3 regions of the Acinetobacter sp. QJM3NY_42 genome follow, and region 1 is predicted to be linked to each of the others. Evidence: predicted binding sites of a transcription regulator. Region 1 holds the regulator's gene; each other region holds the start of a gene.

Region 1 (6,822 bases):
TTTAGAAGACCAATAATAAAAAATGCGCCTTGAGGCGCATTTTTTATAGATCTAGTTTAAATGATATAGGCGTTCTTTAGGGAAGACAGCTTTGAAGGTCGAGCCTTCATTTTCCTTTGATTCAATTTCCAGATAGGCATTGTGCTGCATGAGTACATGCTTGACGATCGCAAGGCCTAATCCGGTACCGCCGGTTTGCCGGCTGCGGGCACTATCCACCCGGTAGAAACGTTCAGTCAGTCTTGGTAGGTGCCGTGGGTCAATTCCGATGCCTGTATCCTGTACGGTAAAATAGCCATGTTCACCATCATCATGCCAGCCGATAGTAATCGTACCGCCCTTGGGCGTATATTTAATGGCATTGGTAATCAGGTTGCTAAAGGCGCTGGCCAGTTCCATATCTGAACCGATCAGGTCACAATGGCTGTCTATATCCAGATTAAGTGTATGGCCATAATCGACATTATAGGCCTGAGCATCATCAAAAAGCTGGTTCATTAGACCGGGCATTTCCACAATCTGGTTCTTAGCAATTTTCTTGTTATTTTCAAGACGTGATAACAGCAACAAGTCATTAACCAGAGAATTCATGCGCTTGGTTTGTGCCTGCATCTGGTCAAATGCCCGTTTCCAGCGTGGATTCAAATCTTCCTGATCGGTAAAAGTCTCAATGTAGCCACTTAATACAGTGAGCGGGGTACGTAATTCATGCGAAATATTGTCGACAAAATCTTTACGCATCTGTTCCAGGTTTTGCATGCGAGTAACATCATAAGCCACCAGCAAATGACTTTCGCCACCAAAACGGGTTAGCTTGATTTGCACATAGTGGTCTTCATGCACGGGCGACTTCATTTTGATGCCATCTGGCGCCTGATCAATATTTTGAAAATATTCAATAAAAATAGGCTGGCGTAATATCGTGAGCAGATTACGACCACGATCCAGGGGCTGTATACCAAGCAGTTTTTCAGTAGCCGGATTAAACCATTCTATCTGGTTCAGATCATCAATCAGCATTACTGCTTCAGACAGTGCGACTAATGAAGACTGCGCCCGGTCAATCAGTCCGACCATTTCTGCCTGCACGATGCGTTCCTGACGCTGGGCCCGGTATACATTAAACAGGAGCGCTCCCCAGATACCGTTTAAATTAGGTGGAGCATCATAAGGCCGGTTGGAAATCCATTCATTTACTAAATATAAGGACCGTAGTTGAAAGGCAAAAAACACGACAAAGCCAATGAAAATACAGCTCCAGAAATAGCCGATTCCGAAACCGATCAGACTGGCAACGAGCAGTAGAAAGACCAGCAGCCGTAAGTCCTGTTTAGCAAAAGTCCATAAACTGCTGTATCGGAATTTTTTGTAGTCCCGGGCCAGCTCAGGGACCGGATATGGTTCATACATAAAGTCAGTTTAACCTAGAGCGACATCAGCACGGGTCGAGAAGCGGTAACCGGTTCCACGTACAGTCTGTACAAAGCGGTCGGCACCATAAGGCTCAAGCACCTTGCGTAAACGTCGGATATGTACATCAATGGTACGATCTTCAATATATACATTTCCGCCCCAGACCTGGTCAAGTAACTGGGCACGGGTATAAGCACGCTCTGGATGAGTCATGAAGAACGCCAGTAATCGGTATTCGGTTGGCCCCATTTCCAGAATAGAATCACCAAAGCTCACACGCTGACTGACCGGATCTAATAGCAGGCCATTGGCATCAATTGTTTTCTCACCGCTCAAGGCATTGGCACGGCGCAGTACAGCTTTAATTCGGGAAACCAGTTCACGAGTTGAGAATGGCTTGGTCATGTAATCATCTGCACCGGCATCAAGGCCTTGTACTTTATGGTCTTCTTCGCCACGAGCAGTGAGCATAATTACCGGAATTTCAGAAAGATTTTCATCGCGCTTCAGACGGCGACACAGATCAACACCACTGATACCGCCTGGCATCATCCAGTCCAGAAGAATCAGGGCTGGGCGCTGATCAACAATCATCTGATGAGCCTGCTTAGCATCTTCAGCTTGCAGACATTGAAAACCTGCCATGTCCAGAGAGGTATGAATCATTTCACGGATCGGTAATTCATCATCTACAATTAAAATATAATCATCTTTCACAGCGCAATACCCTATTCGTTATTAACGGTGAACCGTTTTTATTTATGACAGGCTTATTACAAAGATAAATTATGACAGTATCATTGCAAAAATGGGGACAAAGTCTATTTTAGCAATTATTTGTGACAAATATTACATTCAAATAGCAGCTCTGCAAAAGTATGGTATTAATAATTCAGAAATTGTCAGAATATTAAATTAAGAAAGATAAGCGATCAGCTCACAATTTAAAGAAAGACTATTTCTCAAATTTTTCTAATAATGCCATAAATACCACTTGGGCTGCTGCCAGTATATCTTCAAGACTCTGTTTAAAACCGCCCATAACCCAGCGAATTGCCAGCTGTGTGACATAACCATTCAGGCCAGTCGCGATCAGTGAAACTTCATGCTGGCTACGGCTTAGATGCGGCATCATTAACATTACAAAAGCCTGAATCATTCGATCAAAACGCAGCATGGTTTCCTGAATGGTGGCCTGGTTATGCAATTCCTGAACCAGCATGGCATCCACATAAATGATACGTGCAACCCGTGGATCATCTTTTAACATGTTGAGTAAAGCCCGTAAGCCGGCTTCAATCATTTTATCAGGATTAGGCGAAGCCTGCATAATAGCCTGCATTACCCTTTGCTGTAGCTCTTCAATCAGCTGGAGAAAAATAGTCTGGAACAGCTGTTCACTTTTCTTGAAAGATTCATAAAAATAACGTTCAGTCAGTCCGGCTTCACGGCAAATATCTTTAACCGTAACTGAAAAAAAACCTTGAGTACCGTAAGCCTCAATTCCCGCTTCAATCAGCTTGGTGCGACGTGCCAGTTTACGTTCTGACAGAGATAATCCCTTGAACTGACGTTCCCTCAAACTGGTAGCTGTATCTGCCTGTGGCTCCTGAGCATATTCTGACTGACTCATCTTTACCTATTATTTATAGAATTTTATGGCAGCCATTTTAACAAGTTTTTTAAACGAAAGTGCTGGCAGATACTGCCGTTTATTTTTTATGCATTTTTAACTTTAAAGAAATATTGACAATATGAATTGTCAAAATTATATTGAAAAGGAAATTTGCTATCTATCTGCCACTGCAGAGAGAAAAATAAAGGAACATGCATGAAGAATTTTAAAAATAAAGTTGCTGCCATTACAGGTGCAGGCTCAGGGATTGGCCAACAGCTGGCAGTTTTGCTGGCTAAACAGGGCTGCCATTTGTCTTTAAGTGATGTTAATGCGCAAGGCCTACAAAAGACTGTCGAACTGTTAAAAGACAGTAATGTACGAGTCACGACCCAGATAGTGGATGTGGCAGATCGTGAAGCAGTAAAAGCATGGGCTGAAGAAACCGTCAGAAATCATGGGTCGGTAAATCTGATTTTTAATAATGCCGGCGTTGCTTTAGCTTCAACAGTCGAAGGTGCCAATTATGATGAGCTGGAATGGATTGTCGGAATTAATTTCTGGGGCGTAGTATATGGCACTAAAGAATTTCTACCTTATCTGAAAAAGAGTGGTGATGGGCATATTGTCAATATTTCCAGTTTATTTGGTCTGACAGCTCAGCCTACTCAGTCTGCCTATAATGCGACCAAATTTGCAGTGCGTGGTTTTACTGAATCGTTACGTCAGGAACTGGACCTGCAAAAATGTGGGGTAAGTGCCTTATGTGTGCATCCAGGCGGTATTCGTACCAATATTGCCAATGCTGCTAAAGTCAATCAAAGTCTTAAATCACTAGGCATGCATCCCGAAAAATCAGTCAGTTCATTTAACAAACTGCTCCGTATTCCACCAGAAGAGGCTGCTCGCCAAATTCTGGATGCGGTACTGAAAGACAAGCGCCGTCTATTGATTGGTAATGATGCAAAATTTCTGGATGCCTTGCAGCGCGTTATGCCGGCCAAATACCAATATATTACTGGTCTGCTGACTGGCATGAATAAAAAACCACGTAACCAGATCGTATAACTGTTTATTAATATACTAAATAAAAAAAGCCCAGATCCTATTATCGGTTCTGGGCTTTTTAATACCTAAAAAAAGAGAGTGTTATTTTAAATTAATACCTCTACAGTTTTTTTCTTCCATACGAACTGGTAATACAAACCTTGTAAAATACAGAGACTTACAAAAGCAAGTGCATAGGCATACCAGATTCCTTTAAGGCCCCAGATTTGACTAAACCAGTAAGCACATGGCAGTTCAATCGCTAAAATAGCAAAGATATTGATGAGCATCGGTACAGTTACGGTGCCACTGGCCCGCATGATGGAGGCGAAAATGGCACTGGCTCCAAAAAACAGAATAGACCACAGTACAATAAACAGTAACTGCTGACCCAGCTCGACTACTTCTGGATCGGTAATAAAAAGTGCCATCAGATACTTCGAGAAAAGATAGCCTAATATTACCAGAATGCCAGTGATGACAAAATTCATGCCGAGCGCAGTACGGCTCACCCGTGACAGTAAATCATTTTTACCCGCTCCAATCGCTTGGGCTGCAAAAATTGAAGCTGCGATACCTATAGAGAGTGCTGGGAACTGGATATAGTTTAAAACCTGGTTAACTGCACCATAAGCTGCTGTGGCATGGGCACCAAAACGGTTAACCAGCCCCACAATGACCAGGCCAGCTACAGAGGTGGTTACCATCTGGATGCCAGTAGGAATACCTAGCCTTAAAATAATTTTACTTAATTTTGGCTGATGACGGATATAACTGAACAGCTCCCGGTCTGGACGTAAAGGATGATGTTTTTTATTCAGATAAACTGCAAGAAAGCCCAGCACCGCAAGATAGCCCACAATAGTCGCAATAGCCGGTGCAATAATCCCCATTTTAGGTAAGCCGAAATAACCGGCGATCAGGATAGGGGTGATCATTAAGCCGATCAGGCTGGTCATACCCAATGCAATCAGTGGCGTTACACTGTCACCGACACCCCGTAAAATAGATGTATAAATAATATAAATAAATAGCAGGGGACTACCAGCTAGCATCCAGCGGACATAAGGAAGTGATAAATGCATCACAGCCGGGTCTGTACCCAGTGCAAGCAGAATATGCTCGGCAAATATAACCCCCAGTAACGCCACAATAATCCCGCCGATTAATGTCATAAATAAGGTAGAACCAACTACGCAGCGCACCTTCTGAATATTCTGAGCGCCCCAGGCCTGGCCCACCAGTACGGTGGCTCCTGCTGAAAGCCCAATCACAAATGCCATCAGGCAGAATAAAATTGGAAAAAACACGGAAACGGCAGCAATTGCCTCGACGCCCATCATCTGCCCAACAAAGATCGTATTAATTGTCCCGGACAGATTTTGCAGAATATTGGTTGCAATTAACGGTAAAAGAAAAACTAAAAAAGTTTTCCAGAGTTTCTGCTGCTGTATAGTAGTTTGATGTGGTGCCATAACAGTGCGTCGCACTCTCCCAGTTTTTAGTATTATCTTTAAAATAACCTTAACATAGGGCTGACCTGAAAAACGCTATGAATTAAGTAACTTCCTGCCAAATATAGTGGTATCTGTTTAGCAGCCGCGTAAAATTTCGCAAGCTTTATGCAATGTAGATTCCTGTTTAGCAAAGCAGAACCGGATCAAACGTAGTTCAGAGGGCGGTTTTTTATAAAAGGCAGAAACAGGAATAGCCACAATACCATGCTGTTCAGCCAAAAATTTACACATTTCCATAGCATTCAGTTCTGGGCAGATCTGGCTGTAGTCCAGATTCTGAAAATAAGTGCCTTGAGAAACTTCATACTGGAAGCGTGAACCTTTTAATCCCTCAATAAACAGGTCTCGCTTGGCCTGATAAAAACTGCCGAGCTGCTCAATATGTTCCGGATGCTGTTGCATATAGCTGGCCAAGGCTACCTGGCAGGGAGTATTCGCACAGAAATTTACAAACTGATAAACCTGACGAAACAGGCGCATGAGATGCGGTGAAGCTGCACAATAACCTGTTTTCCAACCTGTCACATGAAACGTTTTACCAAATGAACCAATCACGAAACTGCGCTCGGCCAGCTCAGGGAAACTGAGGGCACTTAAATGCGGACGGCCATCAAATACCAGATGCTCATACACCTCATCGCTGAGAATCACGATATTGGTGTCTTGCACCAGTTTAATCAACTGTTGCCAGTCTTCACGTGTCCAAACAGTAGCACTCGGATTATGTGGAGTATTGACGACTATCATTCGTGTTTTAGAGTTGACCTGTTGTTTTAAATGTTCCCAGTCAACCTTGAACTCTGGCGCTTGCAGGGCTATACGCTTACAGCTTCCTCCCATCATCTGTACACTGGGTACATAGCTGTCATAACTCGGATCAAAAATAATTACTTCATCACCCGGACGAATCATCGCTTGAATAGCGCAAAAAATAGCAATTGTAGCACCTGGTGTAATGGTAAGCTGAGCCCGTGGATCAATATTGATCTGGTCCCGTTTATAAAACTGGGCAGCCAGCTGTTCACGAAGTGTCAGTAAGCCATCACCCGGAGCATATTGATGATGGCCGTCACGACTGGCTTTAGATAATGCCTCGACCAGATCGGGAGGTGCTGGAAAATCTGGAAAACCCTGAGACAAGTTCAGTGCACTCAGGCGCTGTGCCATTTCTGTCATCACGCTGAATATGGTCACGTTCTGTGCGGCAAACTTAGACTCTACTTTAAACAT
Region 2 (6,822 bases), 620 kb from region 1:
CAGACGATTTCTACTCATCAAAACAGATCAGGCAGATTCACGGTTGATCTATTTATAGAGAAGAGAAAAGCATTCTACTGTTAGACGGTTTTAATCTCTTTACTCACCAGATCAGTTTTCTTATTTTCTTGCAATTTTGTCACATAATGCCACCCCTTAATCCAATCTGGCATAGATAATGTATACAACTGTATATTAAATCAATGATCCGAAGAGATATTTTGCATGTCTAACCCACTTGAAGGTTTACAATTTCCTGTACAGGAAGGCTCTAACAAGCCAAGTACGACCCGTACCGGTAAAGAAATTATTGCTGAAGCATTATCACTGGTCGATTCCGACAGCTCACAGCAGGCATCTAAAGAAAAAAATTGGCGCAAGACATATCCAAAATATTTTAAAGCGCTGGTATATCAGGGTATCCGGCACGTTAATCATCCGATTACTATTGCCAAGCAGGGTTTACATAAGGCACATCATAGCTTTGTGTTCTACCGTGCAGGTGAATCCTGTTTACTCAAGGATGTGATGCAGCTTCCTGTAGAAAAACAGCTTTATACAGCCAAGTTCCAAGGCAAGAACGATAACACTCCTGAATGGTATGTGCCTTATCACGGCCAGAACCTTCAGGGCCAAAGTTTGCTCAGCCAGATAGAAAAATGGCTGGCGGCAGGCATCATTGAGGCAAGTCATGCTGAAGCTTTGCAGCAGGCTGTGGCACATCCGGAATGGTTTGACCTGTCTGATCGGACACTGGTTTTGCTGGGTGCAGGTTCTGAAGCCGGCCCATTAACCTGGCTGGCCAAATGGAAAGCCAATATTGTTGCTATTGACTTGCCGCGGGCTCAGGTATGGGAAAGAATTTTAAATATTATTGAAGCAGGAAATGCTACGCTTATCGCACCCAGCGATCAGCCTTTTCCCGAACAGGCCAGTATTTCCGAGTTAAAAGAGCATCTGGGAGCCAATCTGTTGACCCAGTTACCGGAGATTGGTCAGTGGCTGGTGACCTTTAAGCAGCAACTGGATTTGGCAGCTATCGCCTATCTGGATGGTGAAAAACATGTACGGGTTTCTATGGCAATGGATGCCATCATGCAATATGTCAGCCAGCATAAACCGGATACCAGCCTGATGTTTATGTGTACTCCGACCGATGTGTATGCGGTGCCGGAAGAAGTTGCTCAAGCTGCATCTGACAAGTTCAAACATCGCTCGCAGTTACAAAAGCTTCTAACCAAGGGTATTTCAACCGCTTCTTTGAAACATTTTTTCCAGAAGAACCAGCAAATGCTTGTAAAATCAGATAATGGCAAACATTACGGCATTACCGACTGTCTGGTCTTGGAACAAGGCCCGAATTATGCACTAGCCAAGCGCCTACAACAATGGCGCGCTGTACTCGCACGCCATCAGGGTCAACAGGTCAGTATTAATATTGCCCCGTCAACCACGACGCATTCTGTCACCAAGAATCCATTACTAAAGGCTGCCTTTACTGGCGCCAGCTTATTTGATGTAGAAGCATTTGCACCTGAAACTACCAATGCCATCATGGCAGCCCTATGGATCCACGATCTGCGCAATCCTGATTCAGCTGCACATCCAGACACTGCACTAGAACATCCTTTAGAGCTGATGATGGAAGGTGCTAACCATGGCGGTCTGTGGCGTGTCGCTTATCTGGCACGAACTGCACTACCTTTTGCTGCCTTATATGGCCTGGCTTCAGATAAACTGCCAGTAGAAAAACTTCTTTCAAAATTCAAAAAGAAAAGCTGAAGCTTTTTCTGAACAAACAATAGCAGATACAAAAAAAAGCTTTGCCGAGGCAAAGCTTTTTTTAATGTCTATTTTAATTAAACAAATAACTTGAGAAACAGCCAATATAAACCGCCAGATAAGCAAATGGTTGCTGGCAGTGTAAATACCCATGCGGACAGAATAGTTTTGACAGTATTAAAGTTCAGGCCAGATTTATTGGCCACCATGGTACCTGCAACTGCACTGTTTAAAACATGTGTAGTCGATACAGGCATACCCAGGCCATCTGCTGCAGCAATTGTAGACATAGCTACCAGCTCGGCAGACATCCCCTGACCATAAGTCATATGATGCTTACCAATACGCTCACCTACTGTCACGACAATTCGCTTCCAGCCCACCATAGTTCCAAGGCCCAGTGCCAGGGCTACCGCCACTTTGACCCAAGTCGGAATATATTGCAGGAATGAATCCAGATTATCGCGATATTCATCTACCAGTTTATTCTGAGCTTCAGGTAACGCAGGTAAGGCCTCTGCCTTATCTAGACGCTTAAATGTAGTGGTACTCAGGTACATGTCATTACGAATTTCGCTGACTACTGCTTCAGGCATGTCTCTTAAATTATCATAGGCTGCTACACGCTCACCCAGATGGTCAGTCAGGCTTGCCAATGCTGGCACTACTTCAGGACTAATTTCCTTGGTCTGGATATAACGGGTCAGTACAGTCCGTGCCTGCTCATCCGGGATATCCTGATAATTAGCATAAATAGCAGAAGCAGTTTGAGTAGATAGCTGTTCAAATGACTGTAAATGTGCCTGATCCAGATTTTTATTCAGAGAGTAAGCTAAAGGTACCAGACCAATCAGAATCAGCATGATTAGGCCCATGCCCTTTTGCCCATCATTTGATCCATGAGCAAAGCTAACACCGGTACAGGTAAAAATCAGGATGGCACGGATCAGTGGCGGAGGCGGCTTGTTTCCTTCTGGCGGCTGAAACAGTTCCATTTGTTTCTTAAAGATCTTTTTAACCAGCAGGAACAAGACCGCAGCAAATGCAAAACCAATTAGTGGTGAAAAAAGTAAGGCCTTACCCACCTTGATGACCTGATCCATATCGATACCACTGGCACCAGTCGCGGCATTTAGAAGATGGTTCATGATACCCACCCCCAAGATTGAACCGATCAGGGTATGCGAACTTGAGGCAGGTATACCAAGAAACCAGGTACCCAGGTTCCAGATGATTGCGGCAATCAGTAAAGCAAATACCATCGCAAAACCGGCACCGCTACTGACATTCATAATCAGCTCAACCGGAAGCAGCGCAATAATACCGTACGCGACTGCCCCACTTGCTACCATTACCCCAAGAAAATTACAAAAGCCTGCCCACATCACAGCCACAGGTGCTGGCAAGGCATTGGTATAGATAACCGTCGCTACAGCATTAGCTGTATCATGAAAACCATTAACAAATTCAAAGCCTAATGCAATCAATAAAGCAGTGGCTAGCAGAATAATAGAATATAAACCAAGCGGCGGAACATGAGCCAGATCAGCATTTACCTGAAAGCCAATGTAAATTAGCGTGGCAACAATTACCGTCAGGAACACCGGCATAAAAAACTTCGGTGTTGGCACGTGTACATTACTGGATGCCACGGGAAGTACTGGATCTGAATCGGGAGGAATATTCGAATTCATCTAGATGGTTTAAGAGGATAATAAAATCCCCTTATTCTTTATTTAAATTGTGACAATTATATGACAAAAGGGTGTCATATAAAGCCAATTTTCATCTAATTGAGCTTATTTAGGTCATCCTTAGAACCCATATCTTTGTCCTCATTCTATTCCTACTATTTTTTATATTTATAAATTCAATAACTTATATTCAAAATAATAAAAAAGAACAAGCTACGGGCTAATAAATTACTTTCATTGAATTATTACAGCTATAAGTCACCAATTGTCTGTTTCATGTTCAGTTAATGACTATGCTGCAAAGATATTGCAATTTCATGAAAAAAATACAGGACCAATCAGGTAAAAGTAGCCGGCTATATCAAGAATAGCCACAATCCTTATAGGAAATGCTTAACATGCAAAGGCATAACTATATAAGTTGAATCTGTTACAATAGCGCCCATTTTACAGTTATCCGCATTGGGGGTCTCTTCATGTCTACGCTTGCCACCCTAAAAGAGCTTCTTGCCAAACGCATCCTGATTATTGACGGTGCGATGGGAACCATGATCCAGCGTCATAGGCTTGAGGAAGCAGATTATCGTGGTGAACGTTTTGCAGACTGGGCCCATGACCTGAAGGGTAATAACGACCTGCTGGTATTGACTCAGCCACAAATTATTCAGGACATACATGAAGCTTACCTGGATGCTGGTGCAGATATTATCGAGACCAACAGTTTTAATGGTACCCGCGTTTCCATGTCAGACTACCATATGGAAGATCTGGTACCAGAAATTAATCGTGAAGCTGCACGGCTGGCCAAAGCAGCTTGTGAAAAATATTCAACCCCTGATAAACCGCGCTTTGTGGCCGGTGTACTTGGCCCTACTTCACGTACTTGTTCTATATCACCGGATGTTAATAACCCGGCGTTTCGTAATATTACTTTTGATGCCCTAAAAGAAAACTATATAGAAGCGACTCATGCCCTCATTGAAGGCGGTGCAGATATTATTCTGATTGAAACCGTGTTCGATACCCTGAACTGTAAGGCAGCTATTTTTGCGGTAAAGGAAGTCTTTAAAGAATTAGGTTATGAATTACCCTTAATGATTTCCGGCACGATCACAGATGCTTCCGGACGTACGCTGACCGGACAAACTGCTGAAGCCTTCTGGAATTCGGTGCGCCACGGCGATCTGCTTTCAATCGGATTTAACTGTGCCTTGGGTGCAGATGCCATGCGCCCACATGTTAAAACAGTGGCTGATGTTGCTGATGTATTTGTTTCTGCCCATCCGAATGCCGGTTTGCCCAATGCTTTTGGCGGTTATGATGAAACACCGGAAGAAACTGCTGCATTTCTGAAAGAGTTTGCAGAAAGTGGCTTAATCAATATTACTGGTGGCTGCTGTGGTACGACTCCGGACCATATACGAGCCATTTATAATGCTGTAAAAGATATCGCTCCCCGCCAGATTCCCCAGATTAAACCAGCCTGCCGACTGAGTGGTCTGGAGCCATTTAATATTTACGATGAATCACTATTTGTAAACGTAGGTGAACGAACCAACGTAACCGGTTCAAAGAAATTTGCACGTCTGATCCGTGAAGAGAATTATGCAGAAGCATTGGATGTTGCCCGTCAACAGGTCGAAGGCGGTGCCCAGATCATCGATATCAATATGGACGAAGGGATGCTTGATTCGCAAAATGCGATGGTGACATTCCTGAACCTGATTGCTTCTGAGCCTGATATTTCCCGTGTACCGATCATGATTGACTCATCAAAATGGGAAATTATCGAGGCAGGACTGAAATGTGTACAAGGTAAAGCCGTAGTAAACTCAATCTCGCTGAAAGAAGGTTATGATGAGTTTGTAGAGAAAGCACGTTTATGCCGTCAGTATGGTGCGGCTGTCATTGTTATGGCTTTTGATGAAAAAGGTCAGGCCGATACGGTTGAGCGCAAGAAAGAAATCTGTAAACGATCTTATGATGTGCTGGTCAATGAAGTTGGCTTTCCTTCTGAAGATATTATTTTTGACCCGAATGTCTTTGCGGTAGCGACAGGTATTGAAGAACACAACAACTATGGTGTGGACTTTATTGAGGCTACTGGGTGGATCAAGCAGAACCTGCCAAATGCCATGATCTCGGGCGGTATTTCTAACGTTTCTTTCTCGTTCCGCGGTAATGAGCCGGTACGTGAAGCAATCCATGCGGTTTTTCTTTATTACGCCATCAAGCAGGGCTTGACCATGGGAATTGTAAATGCCGGGCAGCTGGCAATTTATGATGACATTCCGGCTGAGCTGAAAGACGCGGTTGAAGACGTAGTAATGAACCGCAATCAGGGAGAAAGCGGACAGGAAGCCACTGAAAAGTTACTGAGTATTGCTGAGAAATATCGTGGTCAGGGCGGAACCCAACGTGAAGCTGAAAATCTGGAATGGCGCAACGAACCGGTAGAAAAACGTCTTGAGTATGCGTTAGTGAAAGGTATTACTGCCTTTATTAATGAAGATACCGAAGAAGCACGGCTAAAGTCTGCCCGTCCGCTGGATGTTATTGAAGGCCCGCTTATGGCCGGAATGAATGTCGTAGGCGACCTGTTTGGTTCAGGCAAGATGTTCTTGCCACAGGTTGTAAAATCGGCTCGGGTTATGAAACAGGCTGTAGCCTGGCTTAACCCGTATATTGAAGCTGAAAAAACTGCTGGTGAAGCCAAAGGGAAAATCCTGATGGCAACAGTCAAAGGTGACGTACATGATATTGGCAAGAATATTGTCGGTGTAGTACTTGGCTGTAACGGTTATGACATTGTAGATTTAGGCGTAATGGTGCCGGCAGAGAAAATTCTGCAAACTGCAATTGATGAAAAAGTTGATATTATCGGGCTGTCCGGCCTGATTACGCCAAGTCTGGATGAAATGGTCTTTGTAGCTAAAGAGATGCAGCGTAAAGGCTTTAAAATTCCTTTAATGATTGGCGGGGCAACTACATCAAAAGCCCATACTGCTGTAAAAATTGATCCGCAATATTCAAATGATGCCGTCATTTATGTTGCCGATGCATCACGTGCGGTAGGGGTCGCCACCTCCCTGCTCTCGCCGGAAATGAAGCCTGCTTTTGTACAGGGTCACCGTGATGAATATGTTAAGGTACGCGAGCGCCTGGCGAACAAGCAGCCAAAAGCAGCTAAACTGTCTTATGCCGAGTCGGTTAAGCACGGTTTCAAGATCGCTCCAGACTACGTACCACCACAGCCAAATTTTATCGGTGTTCAAACCATTACCCAGTATCCGCTAGAAACACTGGTTGAGTATTTTGACTGGACTCCATTCTTTATTTCATGGAG
Region 3 (6,822 bases), 1.3 Mb from region 1:
AATTCCATCTTCTTCATTAGCGATTAGAACTTTAAGATCCGGATCAAAGGTCTGTAATCTTGCGATCAATTGTTTAATTAACATGGTTCATTCTCAATTCTTAAAGATATAAACCAGTATTAACACTTTTCTATCTAACTTACTTGGCGATAAAAATTAGTTTTGTAAGCCAAAAATTTTTATCTGTATATCAGATTTTCTGTAATAGAAATATTTTGGTATATATTTTCGTCTATTGATACCCTTCAAATGTTAGGCCTCAACCCGTTTAGTACTAATCTTTCTGGCTATCTTAAGTATGGCCTTGTATTCAATGTCGATGTCTTGTTTAAAGTGGCCGCTGGGGTAAATCCAATAGTCTTCGCCAGCTCAGTCTGCCAATGAAAAGCAGGGCGAGCTGTTTTCAGCGATATATGGCATTACCTTTCCTTTTACTCAACTCAATACTTCTACTCTATTTGATTAAATTTATTTTCTAAGCGTTATATTGATTTGGTTGTATTGCCTGATAAGAAAAGAGAAATATAAACCTTTTTGCTTGTGCGCCTCAACATCATCAGATAATAGTGGTGCAAAGTAGCAAGTAAATAAACACACAAAAAGCGACGAGTAGCAAAACCTAGTAAAATAAAAAAGGATATAAAACAACTTAAGTTAATGTTTTTTTATATTTTTTTAAAATTATTAGGATATGAAGTTTTTATACTATATGGAGTAATTATGGACTAGAATTACACTCGAGTAATTTTTAGTCATTGAATAAACACAAGTAGACCCGATATTGTGAGTATATTGATATACACTGCAGGTCTAGAGGAAACTCTTATGAAAAATTTTACTGTTGCATTATTTGCTGGTCTGATTAGCTTGGCAGGTATAAGTGCACAGGCTGCCACTCCGGAACAGGAGTGTCAAAAGCTCAAAAATGACTATAATGTTATTTATGCTTCTAAAGGCTTCTGTTTTAAAGATAAGGATGCAAAAGAGAAGTTTGGTAATGAAAACTGCTATACTTCAAAACCTAAATTCTCTGAAAAAGAGCAGCAACGTCTTGATGAAATTAAAGAGCGCCAAAAAGAGCTGAACTGTAAATAACTACTGAAAGGAAGAGCTATGGCTTACGATGACCAAAATATCTTTGCAAGAATTATTCGTGGTGAATTACCTGCAATTAAAGTTTATGAAGATGATCAGGTTCTTGCTTTTATGGATATTATGCCGCAAGCCGAAGGTCATACATTGGTCATCCCTAAAACACCGGCAGTTACATTACTTGACCTGCCAGCAGAAGCCGCTGCTTATAGTATTCAGATAGTACAGAAAATTGCAAAAGCAATAGAGAAAGCATTGAATGCCGAGGGAATTGTTTTAATGCAGCTTTCAGGTGCTGCTGCTGGACAAACTGTTCCGCATGTTCATTTTCATCTGATTCCAAGTTCAGTGCACCAGCTAGGTCGCCATGCGGCTGAAATAGGAGATCAGGAGAAAATTAAGGCTATTGCAGAGAGAATCCGTGCTGCTCTTTAAAGCCTTATTTTCAATTAAAACCTAATGGAGCTTCGGCTCCATTTTTGTTTAAATTTCAAAAGTATAAAAAATAATCTAATTCTTCTTTTCTCTTTTTATCCTTCATTAAACTGTCATTTTTCTTTCACTTCTCTGTCACACAGTTTGCAGATACTGCTTAGCAAGTTGGTGAGCTTATGTAACTTTTTGTACACAGGCAAACTATAAAAAAGAGTTAGCAAGGCAAATAGCCATTTTAAAGAATTGTTTTTGGAGAAATCTCAATGAAAAAATTGCTTCTCGCTGCTACAGTAGCAACTTTAAGCTTAAACGCAGCGCAAGCAGCGCCAACTTTGTACGGTAAAGTAAATGTCAGCGTTGACAGTTACGATAATGGCAAAGATGACAAAATTGAAGTTAACTCGAATGCTTCTCGTCTGGGGATTAAAGGCGAAGAAAAACTGACAGATCAGTTGTCTGCAGTGTATCAGGCTGAATGGGAAATTGATGTAGATGGTGGCGATGATGTATTCAAGAAACGTAACATTTTTGCCGGCTTAAAATGGGCAGAAATTGGTACTTTAAGAGCCGGTATTATAGATACACCATTTAAAGATGCAGCAGGCGGTTATCGTGATGTATTTAATGATTATGCACATGCCGATATTAAAGAAATGATGTATGGTGAAGAGCGGGTTGAAAATGTGATCAGTCTTGAGACAGATCCGAAATTACTCGCCGGTGTAGTATTTGCCCTACAGGCTCAGCAAGGCGAGTCAAATACTGAAACCAACAAATATACAGACGGTGCTCGTGACAGCCTAGGAGATGGCCTTTCAACTTCACTATCTTATGCTAATAAAGATTATGGTTTTGAAGGTGTGATTGCTGGAAACTTTAAATCAATTGGCGATTTTGCTGCGGTTGGTCTCAAGGATATTCTTGCTGATGCATTCCGCCTAGGTGCCTCTTTTGACTTGGGTAAAATCGGTGTGCCAGGCCTGTATTTAGGGGCAATGTGGCAGACTGCTGAAATCTCGGATTATAATAATATCAAGCCCCGTGTAGTAACTGATGGTGTTGTTACCTATGCTGGTGATTATAGCAACGTAGAAGAAAAAGCATGGTTAATTTCTGCGACTTATAAACTTGCAAACACGCCTTGGACATTCAAGGCACAGTATCAGTCAGCAGACACTGACTATGCAGTTCTTGCAGGTGCGTCAGGTGACAGCTCAGTTGACCAGTGGGGAATTGGCGCAGATTACAAACTCAATAGCCAGACTAAACTCTTTGCCAGTGCTGTTCAGCGTGAATGGGATAACTCCCCTGCTAAAGGTAATGCAGATGAAAGCGTATACGGTTTAGGTATGGAAATAAAATTCTAATTCTGGCAATTTAAAAAAGGGCTATATGCCCTTTTTTAATTTAACGTTTCAAAAAACCGGAAACCATATTTAAAACATTTTGAATATCATTGTTGGCTTCCTGTTTGTTGGTCTTCTCACCTTGTGGAGTCAGCGCATCAATGATTTGTGGTAATACTGAAGAAATAGCACTGTATACATCCTGTTTAGGTGCATGTGTCTGTTCAGCAACTTTCTCGACTTCCTGATCATCAAATAAACTTTGTATATTTTGCTGCGGCGCATTTTCTTTATTGCTCTGGTTTGGGTCGACCCAGTTCTGTACCTGATTTCCAAGACCGGCATTACGCAATTTGTCTAATGCACCTTGAAGACCACCCTGCTTCTGAATCCAGGCTAGAACCAGTGGCAACACGGCGATCAATAAAGTTTTGGTACTGTTATTTCCACTGTTATGCGGTACTTCATTTTGAGTCTGGCGTGGTTGCTGTTGACGCTGGTTACCATGACCAAATTGCTCAAGTACTGAACCTAAAACGCCACCTAAACCGGATTGACGGCCCTGATTCTGGGTATTCTGATGGTTAGCCTGCGTATTCTGGCCACCGAGCTGACCTAGAACTGCTCCAAGAATTCCGCCGAGACCACTTGGCTGCTGCGTGTTCTGCTGCTGATTATTTTGTGGTTGCTGGTTTCCTAATGCCTGCTTCGCCAGCATTTCCACTATATTGGTCAAGTTGGTCATCACTTACTCCTTGAAAGTGTTATCTTCCTTAAAGCATAAGTGTACCCGACCGGGTGAAACAAAGTCTGATTTGTATATTTTTGCAAGATTTTATAAGTATATTGGCCCTTACCAGCGATATTTGTCCCAATTTTCCGGATTGGCCCAATATTTAGAGTTAAACCAGTCCGGTACGTGCTTATAGGTTAGAATATTGAATTGCCATAATGCGAAATCACTGCTGTTTTCTGTTCTCTCAACCAGTTGGGTAAAACCTAAAGAGCGAAGTAACTGCTCATCCTGAAGACGGCCAACCACAATAATACGCTTCGCCATAAGATCACGTAATTTCACCAGAAGTCTAGAAATATCAGGCAGTTTTAATTCTATGAATTCTGGACCGGTTAAAATGACCATTGCCAGATCATAACGTTCAGTAAAGGGCAGATTTAAAAACTCAGTTGCGTTAAAATAATGCCATTGTATAGCCAGATGTGAAGTATCTTGAACTGTTTCAAGCTGCTGACCAATCGCCAGTGCAGTATGGATGGGCTGTTCGGCAAATAGATCGTCTAGCATAGAAGTGATGACGTTGAGCTTGGCCATAACTGCATCCTGAATTACGTGAGTGAGAATTATATGGAATTACAAGGCATTTGCCATAAAATGCATGCCGGTCTTAGCAAGCCAAGTGTAACTGATCAACAAACGTTAAAGGCAAATGTTGAGTACAAATTTACTCTGGACCGTTCAGAAATTGATCTTCCTTTTACGTTAGGGCAAGAAATTGAAATTGAATGGACTGGTAATATCTATTGCGTATCTTGCGGTGCAAAAACTAAGAAATCATTTTCACAAGGGCATTGTTTTAAATGTTTTAAAACCAAAGCATCCTGTGACATGTGTGTTTTAAAACCGGAAACCTGTCATTACCATTTAGGGACTTGCCGGGAAGACTCATTTGCCCAAGAAGTCTGTTTTCAGCCTCACATTGTATATCTGGCTAATTCAAGTGGTCTTAAAGTCGGCATTACCCGTACTGGCCATATGCCTACCCGGTGGCTGGATCAGGGAGCGACTCAGGCCTTGCCAATTTTTAAAGTCGGTTCACGGCGTTTGTCTGGGCATATTGAGGTAATGTTTGGTAGCCAGATTTCTGATAAAACAGACTGGCGCAAATTGCTTAAAGGCGAAGCGGAACCCGTTAACCTAATTGAAAAACGTGATCAGTTAATTGAAGAATTTGCACCTAAAATTGCCCAGATTCAGGATGAATTCAGTCAGAATTTACATTTTAACGAGTCAGTAGAATTGCTTGATCAGGAACTACCACGTGAGTTTATTTATCCGGTTGAGCAATATCCTGAAAAGATCAAGTCACATAACCTTGATAAAACACTGAAAATTCGAGGAGTGTTACAGGGTATAAAAGGCCAATATCTTATTTTAGACACAGGTGTTATTAATATCAGAAAATATACGGGTTATGAATTAATTCTGAGAGCGTAAGTCTTTCATAAAAATAAACAGTACCGTAATTTGAGTACCGTACTGTTTATTCAAGAGAGCGTCTGATCTGTTGATGGATAAAACTTAATAAGACAGTACTTTCAGAATGGCCTCTACAGGATTTTCACTGTTACCGGCAAGTAGACGCTTATGCATCGCAATATGTTGCATCACCTGAGTTTGTGCGACTTCTCTATTCATTAAATTTTCAATTTCTGTAGCTAACTTTTGTGCAGTGGCATCGGTCTGGATTAGCTCGGCTATAACTTTCTTACCTGCAATAATATTTGGCAGTGAATAATAGGGAATCTTGACCAATAACTTGGCAATAATATAAGTGAGCCAGTTCAGCTTATAAAAAGTCACCATTGGCCGATGTAATAGCATGGCCTCTAGTGTTGCTGTACCTGAAGCCAAGGCCACAATATCACTGGCATTCATTACCATACGGCCAATTTTGGAGTCAGTGCCGGTGTTTTCTAGCACCTTAACCTGTGCCTTAAACTCAGCAGGATAATTTTTTAATTGTTCTTCAATCTGAACTTTTCTTGCTTCATTTATAGCAGGTAATAAAAATTCAATTTCAGGATATTTCTGATAAATAATCTGTGCAGCATCAAGCACCAAAGGACCTAGACGCTCGACTTCTCCACGACGGCTGCCGGGTAATAGTGCAATATGCTGTCTGGCCGGGTCGAGTCCTAACTGCTGTTTGGCTACAATTAGAGGATTATCTAAAGGTAACTGACTTGCCAAAGGATGTCCTACAAATGCAGCAGAAACCTGATAACGCTCATAAAAAGCTTTTTCGAACGGGAACAGGCAAAGTACCAGATCAATAGACTGCTTGATTCCGTGCACACGGCCCTGACGCCATGCCCACACTGATGGGCTTACATACTGTACCGTTTTTATTTTAAGTTGTTTCTGTTTCAGACTTTTAGAAAGCCGCAAATTAAAATCTGGAGCATCAATTCCAATGAAAATATCTACAGGTTTCTGGCTCCAGCGTTCAACAAGTCCATCACGTACAGCAAACAGCTTTTTCAGATCTTTTAAGACCTCAACAATTCCCATGACTGACAGAATATCCATTGGATAATAGCTCTTAAAGCCTTCTGCCATCATTTGTGGCCCACCAATCCCTTCAAATTCAGCTTCTATCCCCTGCTCGCGAAAACTACGAATCAGCTTGGCACCTAAAGTATCACCAGAAACTTCACCTACCACTATACCAATTTTAAGTTTCCGATTTTCCAAGAGTTTTATCTCCACTATAAGATCAAGCTATTTTAACATAACCCTTTTAGATTTAATCAGGCTCACTGTATCCGCATCTAATTTAATCCGATTACACTCTTTAAAAAATTTAAACTTCCTTTTAGAAATTCAAAAATTATCTAAATAATCTATTGTTTACCAATTGTAAATTACCAAAATAAATAATAATATAAATGATAATAATTTTCATTAACTAATATTATGAATTCTCATTTCCCTGCCAGTTGTTTTAAACTCTCTCTCCTTACTCTGGCACTATTAAATGTACAAGCTGCTCTTGCAGCAGAGGCTTCAGATACCCATGCACTTCCTGTTATTCAGCTGCAAGCCAATACTATAAGTGATCAATCTTCTGAACAAACGCAAGCCTATATAGTCAAGGATTCAAACAGTGCTACCGGGTTGAATCTGAGGATTAAAGAAACTCCACAAACA

The links. Region 1 encodes PhoB, which activates phosphate uptake and scavenging genes when phosphate is short. Its sites were predicted from a motif close to TGTCATNAANCTGTCATAA; they were not measured.
Region 2: AC0VYT_RS10840 (inorganic phosphate transporter) is a predicted target of PhoB. The motif match lies at 3,524-3,542, and genes of this name have one in related genera.
Region 3: AC0VYT_RS07380 (porin) is a predicted target of PhoB. The motif match lies at 1,628-1,646, and genes of this name have one in related genera.

The regions. Positions count from the first base shown of each region.
Region 1 is NZ_CM149689.1:2,902,237-2,909,058, reverse strand. Features, by position in the region: gene asd (archaetidylserine decarboxylase) at 1-5, shown strand, start outside; gene phoR (phosphate regulon sensor histidine kinase PhoR) at 52-1,410, opposite strand; gene phoB (phosphate regulon transcriptional regulator PhoB) at 1,420-2,130, opposite strand; gene AC0VYT_RS13800 (TetR/AcrR family transcriptional regulator) at 2,369-3,046, opposite strand; gene AC0VYT_RS13795 (SDR family NAD(P)-dependent oxidoreductase) at 3,245-4,096, shown strand; gene AC0VYT_RS13790 (MATE family efflux transporter) at 4,183-5,550, opposite strand; gene AC0VYT_RS13785 (methionine aminotransferase) at 5,668-6,822, opposite strand.
Region 2 is NZ_CM149689.1:2,286,417-2,293,238, forward strand. Features, by position in the region: gene AC0VYT_RS10835 (hypothetical protein) at 226-1,782, shown strand; gene AC0VYT_RS10840 (inorganic phosphate transporter) at 1,860-3,476, opposite strand; gene metH (methionine synthase) at 3,953-6,822, shown strand, end outside.
Region 3 is NZ_CM149689.1:1,568,713-1,575,534, forward strand. Features, by position in the region: gene AC0VYT_RS07365 (hypothetical protein) at 1-84, opposite strand, end outside; gene AC0VYT_RS07370 (YARHG domain-containing protein) at 826-1,095, shown strand; gene AC0VYT_RS07375 (HIT family protein) at 1,114-1,527, shown strand; gene AC0VYT_RS07380 (porin) at 1,791-2,894, shown strand; gene AC0VYT_RS07385 (YidB family protein) at 2,935-3,618, opposite strand; gene AC0VYT_RS07390 (DUF6231 family protein) at 3,727-4,203, opposite strand; gene AC0VYT_RS07395 (DUF2797 domain-containing protein) at 4,237-5,106, shown strand; gene lpxB (lipid-A-disaccharide synthase) at 5,191-6,366, opposite strand; gene AC0VYT_RS07405 (TonB-dependent siderophore receptor) at 6,589-6,822, shown strand, end outside.